DNA from 2 places in the Photobacterium kishitanii genome. Region 2 is predicted to be linked to the other one. Evidence: riboswitches for the same ligand, from Rfam matches in the RefSeq annotation. Region 2 holds a riboswitch; the other holds the start of a gene.
What was found. A riboswitch is a leader RNA that binds a small molecule or an ion and turns the genes downstream of it on or off. The one in region 2 is predicted to bind thiamine pyrophosphate.
Positions count from the first base shown of each region.

Region 1: it holds a riboswitch for thiamine pyrophosphate, as region 2 does, so the genes downstream of both, thiD (bifunctional hydroxymethylpyrimidine kinase/phosphomethylpyrimidine kinase) here and thiC (phosphomethylpyrimidine synthase ThiC) in region 2, are expected to answer to the same signal.

Region 1 covers NZ_LN794353.1:397,570-401,226, reverse strand. Annotated here, with positions in the region: gene PPBDW_RS17070 (ABC transporter substrate-binding protein) at 1-331, opposite strand, end outside; gene PPBDW_RS17065 (ABC transporter permease) at 409-1,212, opposite strand; gene PPBDW_RS17060 (ABC transporter ATP-binding protein) at 1,205-1,972, opposite strand; gene thiD (bifunctional hydroxymethylpyrimidine kinase/phosphomethylpyrimidine kinase) at 1,962-2,804, opposite strand; TPP riboswitch at 2,914-3,014, opposite strand; gene PPBDW_RS17050 (hypothetical protein) at 3,202-3,384, opposite strand.
Region 2 covers NZ_LN794352.1:3,289,745-3,293,401, forward strand. Annotated here, with positions in the region: gene thiE (thiamine phosphate synthase) at 1-305, opposite strand, end outside; gene thiC (phosphomethylpyrimidine synthase ThiC) at 306-2,219, opposite strand; TPP riboswitch at 2,339-2,436, opposite strand; gene PPBDW_RS15230 (universal stress protein) at 2,561-2,983, opposite strand; gene crcB (fluoride efflux transporter CrcB) at 3,188-3,571, shown strand.

The sequences.
Region 1 (3,657 bases), on a different contig from region 2:
GTACCATCAAAGTATTAAGTGGGGTCGCAATCAGAGTAGCGGTTTTGATTAATGGTAAGCCAGCAGCGACATCAATCGTTAAACTCGGTTGATAAGAAACAGCGAGATCTATTTTATTGGCGGCAACTAATTTCGGTGGTAATGACGGATCGGCAGGCTGCTGAATATCGACTTCTAAACCGTGTTGTTTAAAATAACCTCGTTGTTGAGCAATAATAATCGGGCCATGATTTGGGTTTACAAACCAATCAAGCATTAGGCTTATTTGGGTGAGCTTTTGAGGGGGAGTGCTAGCTTTAGCGCTGACAGAAAAGCCAAACAGTATCAACATTGCTGCGGAGATTAAAATAATACGTTTCACAATAAATCCTTTAAAGAGTAAGTATCAAAAGAGTGTTAAGTGCGTTGTTAAAGTTGCCATGGAATAAGGCGCTTTAATAACCGATCAGTGATGAAATATAGTGCTACCGATAACAGCGATAAAATGAAGAGTGCTGCGAACATTTCATCAATCATCATGCGAGCATTAGCTTGTAGCATTAAATAACCTAAGCCTTGACTGGCACCGACCCATTCGCCAGCGACAGCACCAATCGGTGCAATAACTACCGCAACTCGAATCCCAGAAGCCAGCGCAGGTAAGGCTGCAGGAAAGCGAATATATTTAAGCTGTTGCCACTTGGTCGCGCCCATCGTGGTTGATAATTCAAGATAACCGGTTGGTGTATTACGTAAGCCGTCATAGCAGCAAGTGGTAACAGGGAAAAAGATAATTAACGCTGCCATAACAACCTTGGAGCCAATGCCATAACCTAACCACAGCATTAACACTGGCGCGATGGCAAACACAGGAATGGCTTGGCTTGCAATCAGTAACGGTAATAACCATCGTTTAACAGGTTTAAATAACAACATTTGCAAGGCAAAAAATAGCCCTAGCGATAAACCTAAAATGAGTCCAAGAATGATCTCTTGCCCTGTGACCCAAGTATTACGAAGTAACACGTCGTATCGCGTAACTAATCGCTGCGCCACATCCAGTGGTGGTGGTAAAATAAAACTGGGTAAGTTGAACACCACGACCGTAAGTTGCCATAGCCCTAGTAGCACACTAATACTGATTAGTAACCGTATTGGTGCGGCAAGGTCATGGGTTGTAGATGACTGCTTATGGGCTGCTTTGGTGGTGATTAAACGAGTAATATCAGTCATGATCGTGTGCCAATATGTCAAAAATACGTTGCTGGTGGCTAGCAGATTCAGCATCAAAGCGCCGTGGTGGTAATGTCGGCGGTAAGGACAATGCAGTGGCAAAAGCGGGTTGACCTTGTAATATATACAGCTGATCACTCAATCGGATTGCTTCCTGAGGATCGTGGGTAATCAGTACCACAGTTTTATGTTTCAGTAATTTCACAAATAGATCTTGGAGGCGATAACGGGTGACGGCATCGAGTGCTGAAAATGGTTCGTCCATTAATACAATCGGTTGATCTTGCAATAATGTTCTAGCAAGTGCGACGCGCTGTCGCATACCACCAGATAACTGTTGGGGTAATAGCTGCTGTTTATCTGCTAAGCCGACGTGCTCTAATAATGTTATTGCTCGTTGTTGTAGATTTGAGTTCGAAGCATGGTGGCCGAACTTACTACTAATACAGACATTTTCTAACACCGTTAACCAAGGCAATAACAGATCTTGCTGTGCCATATAAGCTACTCGCCCTGTTAAAGGCTGATTATCTGAAATAGTCAGTTGACCTTGCCATTCAGTTGTCTCGTTTAATAATCCCGCTAAGAATTTAATTAAGCTGCTTTTTCCACAACCACTTTTACCCACTAGGCATGTCCATTTGTTAGCAGCAATCGTTAAATTCAGATCCTTAATTACAGGGATATTTTCGGTAGCGCTGCCATTTGAGTGATAACGTAAGCTGCCATTAATTATGGTGATTTCCAGATCAACGCACATGATGATGACCTGCAAAGAAGTGATTAACAGGTCCGTGACCATGACCAATATTGAGTTCATCGGCGGCGGTTATGGCTGCGGTAATGTAGCGTTTAGCCAAGGTAGTTGCTGTTGTAAGATCATTGCCTTGTGCTAAATAGGAGGCGATAGCCGCAGACAGAGTACAACCAGTGCCATGAGTATTGTTGGTGTCAATACGAGGGGTTGTTAGCTCGATAACGTTATTAGCTAAAATCAATAAATCAGTGCTATCACTACTTTGTTCTAAATGTCCGCCTTTAAGTAACACGGCATGAGGATTAATGTCTCGCAATGCGCTAATCATTGCTTGCATATCAGCCATAGATTGTGGGATTTCTAAACCGGTTAATGCAGCGGCTTCTGGTAGGTTAGGGGTAATAATATCAGCTAATGGCAGTAATTCAGTTTTGAGCGTAGTTATAGCGTGTTGTTGTAATAATACATCACCGCTGGTGGCAACCATTACTGGATCAATAACTAAAAATTGTGGTTGATAATGACGAATTTTAGCCGCAACTAACCGAATAATCTCACTATCAGCGAGCATACCAATTTTTACAGCTTGAACATTTAAATCCGTAAAAACAGCATCTAACTGTTGTTCAACCATCTCAAGTGGAATAGCGAGTATACCGCTAACACATTGGGTATTTTGAGCGGTAATTGCGGTGATCACCGAGCAAGCATAACTACCTGTTGCTGAAATGGCTTTAATATCTGCTTGAATGCCAGCACCGCCGCCACTATCCGATCCTGCGATAGTTAACACAATAGGCGTAACAGTGTGGTGTGACGATGTGATAAGTGACATACATAATTCCTCATGCGCAGCATCAGGAACAAGTATCAAGCAGGAAAGCGTAAACTGCGGTATGAGAATGTGCAGTTGTGACTCAAGCTTGCATCTATTAACGGTGTGGTATCGTTGATAGTTAGTTCCCTCCGCCAGTGCTAACTGGTTCAGGTTCAACGGGTCCCACCATTATGGTGATCTCAGCTTAAAGCCCCCCGACTAATAGCAATTATCCTAATCCACAATAATTGGGTTGTCACTATATTTTATTGAAAAATAATAGGTTACAGGTGTTGTTTAGAGATATTAATGAATAACACATTAATTTATTGAATGTTTTGTTGCTGGGATAGAGCGTGGTTTTTTTTGGTTCTATGACCGTCACTTTTTCAAATGGGGCACAGATGGGGTACGATTATCTTAATGCCATCTCCATTTTTTCTATTTCTGATTCATTTCCACTCGGCATCCAAGTGCCATAAACCTTCAATACCATTGTCATATCTTTGTGGCCCATTTGGGATGCAATAAACGCAGGATAACTCCATGGCTTAGCATCCAGCAGGCATATGTATGGGTTACGAGATCGTATATTCATAGTGACGATATTGATTGAGAGAGACACTTACCAGTGCAGTTCAGCAAAACACTGATAAAAGCGATTAAGTCAGTGAAGTGGATTGTTACAATTGTTCGATAGATGAAACTAAGGCCTTGCGATTGCGAGGCCTTTTTGTGTTCCGATCAAAACTAAACATTAATCGAGCCTAGCTAATATAAATGCCAGACTGTCTTAGCTGATGCTTTAAATCTAGGGGTTGAACTGAGTTAAAAGCAGTTGGGTAATAAGACGATTTAATAAAACGTCACC
Region 2 (3,657 bases):
TAGCCACATAACACTAAACTGGTATCAGCAACCACCTTATGCTGCAACACTTCTAGTTCATCGAAAGGCGCGAGCCACTGATCCCGCACTTGATACGTCGGCAGTACACAATCGTCCTCTACTGCCACAAAATTAAACGCAACTGAACATTCACTGGTGGCGGTTTTAATCTGCACCCATGAATTACTATTATTAACGCTAACGTTCACTGTCTCACCAAGCTGATATAATTCAGCCGGTACCAATAGTGGTTCAATGTGCATTAATAATGGCATTAAATGATTGGGTAACGATAAGGTGCTCATTTACAAATCCTCTTTAGCTGGGTGATATAATTCACTGCCTCGAGCACGAAATTCAGCTGCCTTTTGTTGCATTCCAACATTCAAGTTATCACTGATGGTAATATCTATCTGCTGCAACTCTTTAGCATAATCACGGACTTCTTGAGATATTTTCATAGAGCAAAATTTAGGGCCGCACATTGAACAAAAGTGGGCAACTTTGCCAGATTCCTGTGGCAAGGTTTGATCGTGATAATCTCGAGCAGTTTGTGGATCAAGGCCCAAATTAAATTGATCTTCCCAACGAAATTCAAACCGTGCTTTTGACAATGCATTGTCACGAACTTGTGCACCGGGGTGGCCTTTCGCTAAGTCTGCCGCATGAGCACACAGCTTGTACGTGATCAACCCGACTTTTACATCATCTTTATTCGGTAAGCCTAAATGCTCTTTTGGCGTCACATAGCACAACATTGCACAGCCATACCAACCGATCATGGCTGCGCCAATGCCGGACGTTATATGATCATAGCCAGGCGCAATATCTGTAGTGAGAGGTCCAAGGGTGTAAAACGGCGCTTCATGACAATGCTTAAGTTGTTCATCCATATTGGCTTTAATCATATGCATCGGTACATGACCTGGCCCTTCAATCATCACCTGAACATCATATTGCCACGCAATTTTAGTCAGTTCGCCCAGCGTACGTAATTCACTAAACTGAGCTTCATCATTGGCATCAGCAATTGATCCCGGACGTAAACCATCACCGAGTGAAAGCGATATATCATATTGAGCACAAATTTCACAAATACTGTGAAAGTTTTCATACAAAAAGCTTTCTTGATGATGCGCCAGACACCACTTCGCCATAATTGAACCACCGCGAGAAACAATCCCTGTTACCCGTTTAGCCGTCATTGGCACATAACGTAATAAAACCCCTGCATGAATCGTAAAGTAATCGACACCTTGTTCTGCTTGCTCTAATAAAGTATCTCGAAAAATATCCCAAGTAAGATTCTCAGCGATACCATTCACTTTCTCCAATGCTTGATACATCGGCACAGTGCCAATCGGTACTGGGCTATTACGAATGATCCACTCACGTGTCTCATGAATATTACGTCCCGTTGATAAATCCATCACAGTATCGCCGCCCCAACGAGTCGACCATACTAATTTCTCAACTTCTTCTTCGATTGATGAACTCACCGCTGAATTACCAATATTGGCATTTACTTTGACAAGAAAATTACGCCCAATGATCATTGGTTCAACTTCAGGGTGATTGATATTAGCAGGAATAATTGCTCGACCAGCAGCCACTTCTTGGCGAACAAACTCAGGAGTTATTTGTGGTGGAAGATTCGCTCCCCAATCCATACCAGCATGCTGCTGATTTAAAACTTCATCATCATAGTGCGCTCGTCCCATATTTTCACGAATCGCAATATATTCCATTTCAGGAGTAATAATACCTTGGCGAGCATAGTGCAGCTGTGTAACACATACATTAGCTTGAGCTCGTCGAATAGGAGCGCGGTAACTAAAACGTAAATCATTAAGTGTCTTATCAGCTAAACGCTCATGGGCATAATCAGAACTTAATTCCGATAATAACTCAGTATCATTACGTTCAGCTATCCACGCTTGACGGACTGTCGGCAAACCACGATAGATATCTATCGATTGCTCAGGATCGGTATAAAAACCAGATGTGTCATAAACACGTATTGGTTGATTTGGTTTAAAGAGAGGAGTCTGTTTGGGGCCACTTACTAGGCTATCAGCTAAGGTTATTTCGCGCATTGGCACTAAAACATCAGCGCGACTACCAGCAACATACACTTTGTGGGAGTTAGGGTAAGGTTGAGCCGTTAATGACTCGATAAATTGTTTCGCTTCCAATCTCGCTTGCTTGCGATTCGACACAGCAATTTCCTTTCAATGTTGTAGGGAAAAATGCTTGGCGGATGGGCGTAAACAAGAGCTATGCAGCAATATTGTGCATAATCGAATACAGACAGTGATCCCTAGATAAGGATATGCAGTAAAGATAACCTCTTGTTCCCTTCGCAGGTATTAGCCTGATCAGGTTCAACGGATCCCGCAATGCGGTCTCAGCCATATGGCACTCCGACAAGTAAGTGATTAAGTATAAAGCCTCAGGCTATCACTACAAGTCTTTAGCCAAAAGAATCAATAGACAGTGACAGATAGCAAAAAGCCGTGCAATTACACGACTTTTTATTTCATGCTAATAACCATGATGATTATTGCGAGATAAGTACATCACACTTAAGATGCTTTGCTAGTGTTTCACTCACATCACCAAAAATATGGATACTAGACTTGTGATAACCAGTAATGACTAACTTAGCTTCAACCTTCTCAGCAAGCTCTTCTAAATGTTTAGCAATATCACCATTGGCAATATGTAAGCCAGCAACAGGATAAGAGGAAGCTGTCGCTAACTCTGATAATTGTGACATCCGCTGTTTAGCAATCGCGTCATGTTCTTCTTGTAATTCAATTTCGACATCAATAAAGCTAACATTACCAACACCAGGTTCAACATAGGCAACATGTAATTCTGCATTATTTTGCTCAGCAATAACCCCTGCCTTTACCATTAGTTTATGGGCATATTTATCTTCAGGGTTAACAGCAAGTAATATAGTTTGATATAGCGACATAGCTTATCTCCATGAGCCTACGCTCAGTAGTAAATTTCTTAGTTATGATTATGATGCTATAAATGTAGCTATACAACCAACTATGTGCCGACATTTTAATATACGCTTAAATCAATGATTGCAATTATCGAGAGTGTCAACTAACTCAACAACCGATTATTATGACGGCTTTTAATCATTACCTTTAACTGAAACGAGATACCAATGAGCCAATATTTATTACTAGGATTCATCGCAATTGGTGGTGCATTCGGCGCCTGCTCACGATACTTAATTTCTGAGCTTTGCGTTATTTTATTTGGCCGTGGCTTCCCATACGGAACATTAACCGTCAATATTATTGGTTCGCTAATTATGGGACTATTAATGTCGGGGCTAAATCAAGGAATGATAGAAGCGGCGCCATGGCGTCCAATGATAGGCTTAGGCTTTCTTGGTGCACTAACCACTTTCTCAACCTTTTCAATGGATAACATTGTAATGATGCAGCAAGGTGAGTTTATCAAAGCTGGCTTAAATATCGTACTTAACGTAACAGTCAGTCTGTTTGCTTGTTATATTGGCTATCAACTAATGATGAAAAGCTAATAGCAATTCAAACATATAACCGCCGCAAGGCGGTTTTTTTTCATCTAATAAAAATAGAAATGCAGGAAATACTACATCAAGCACAA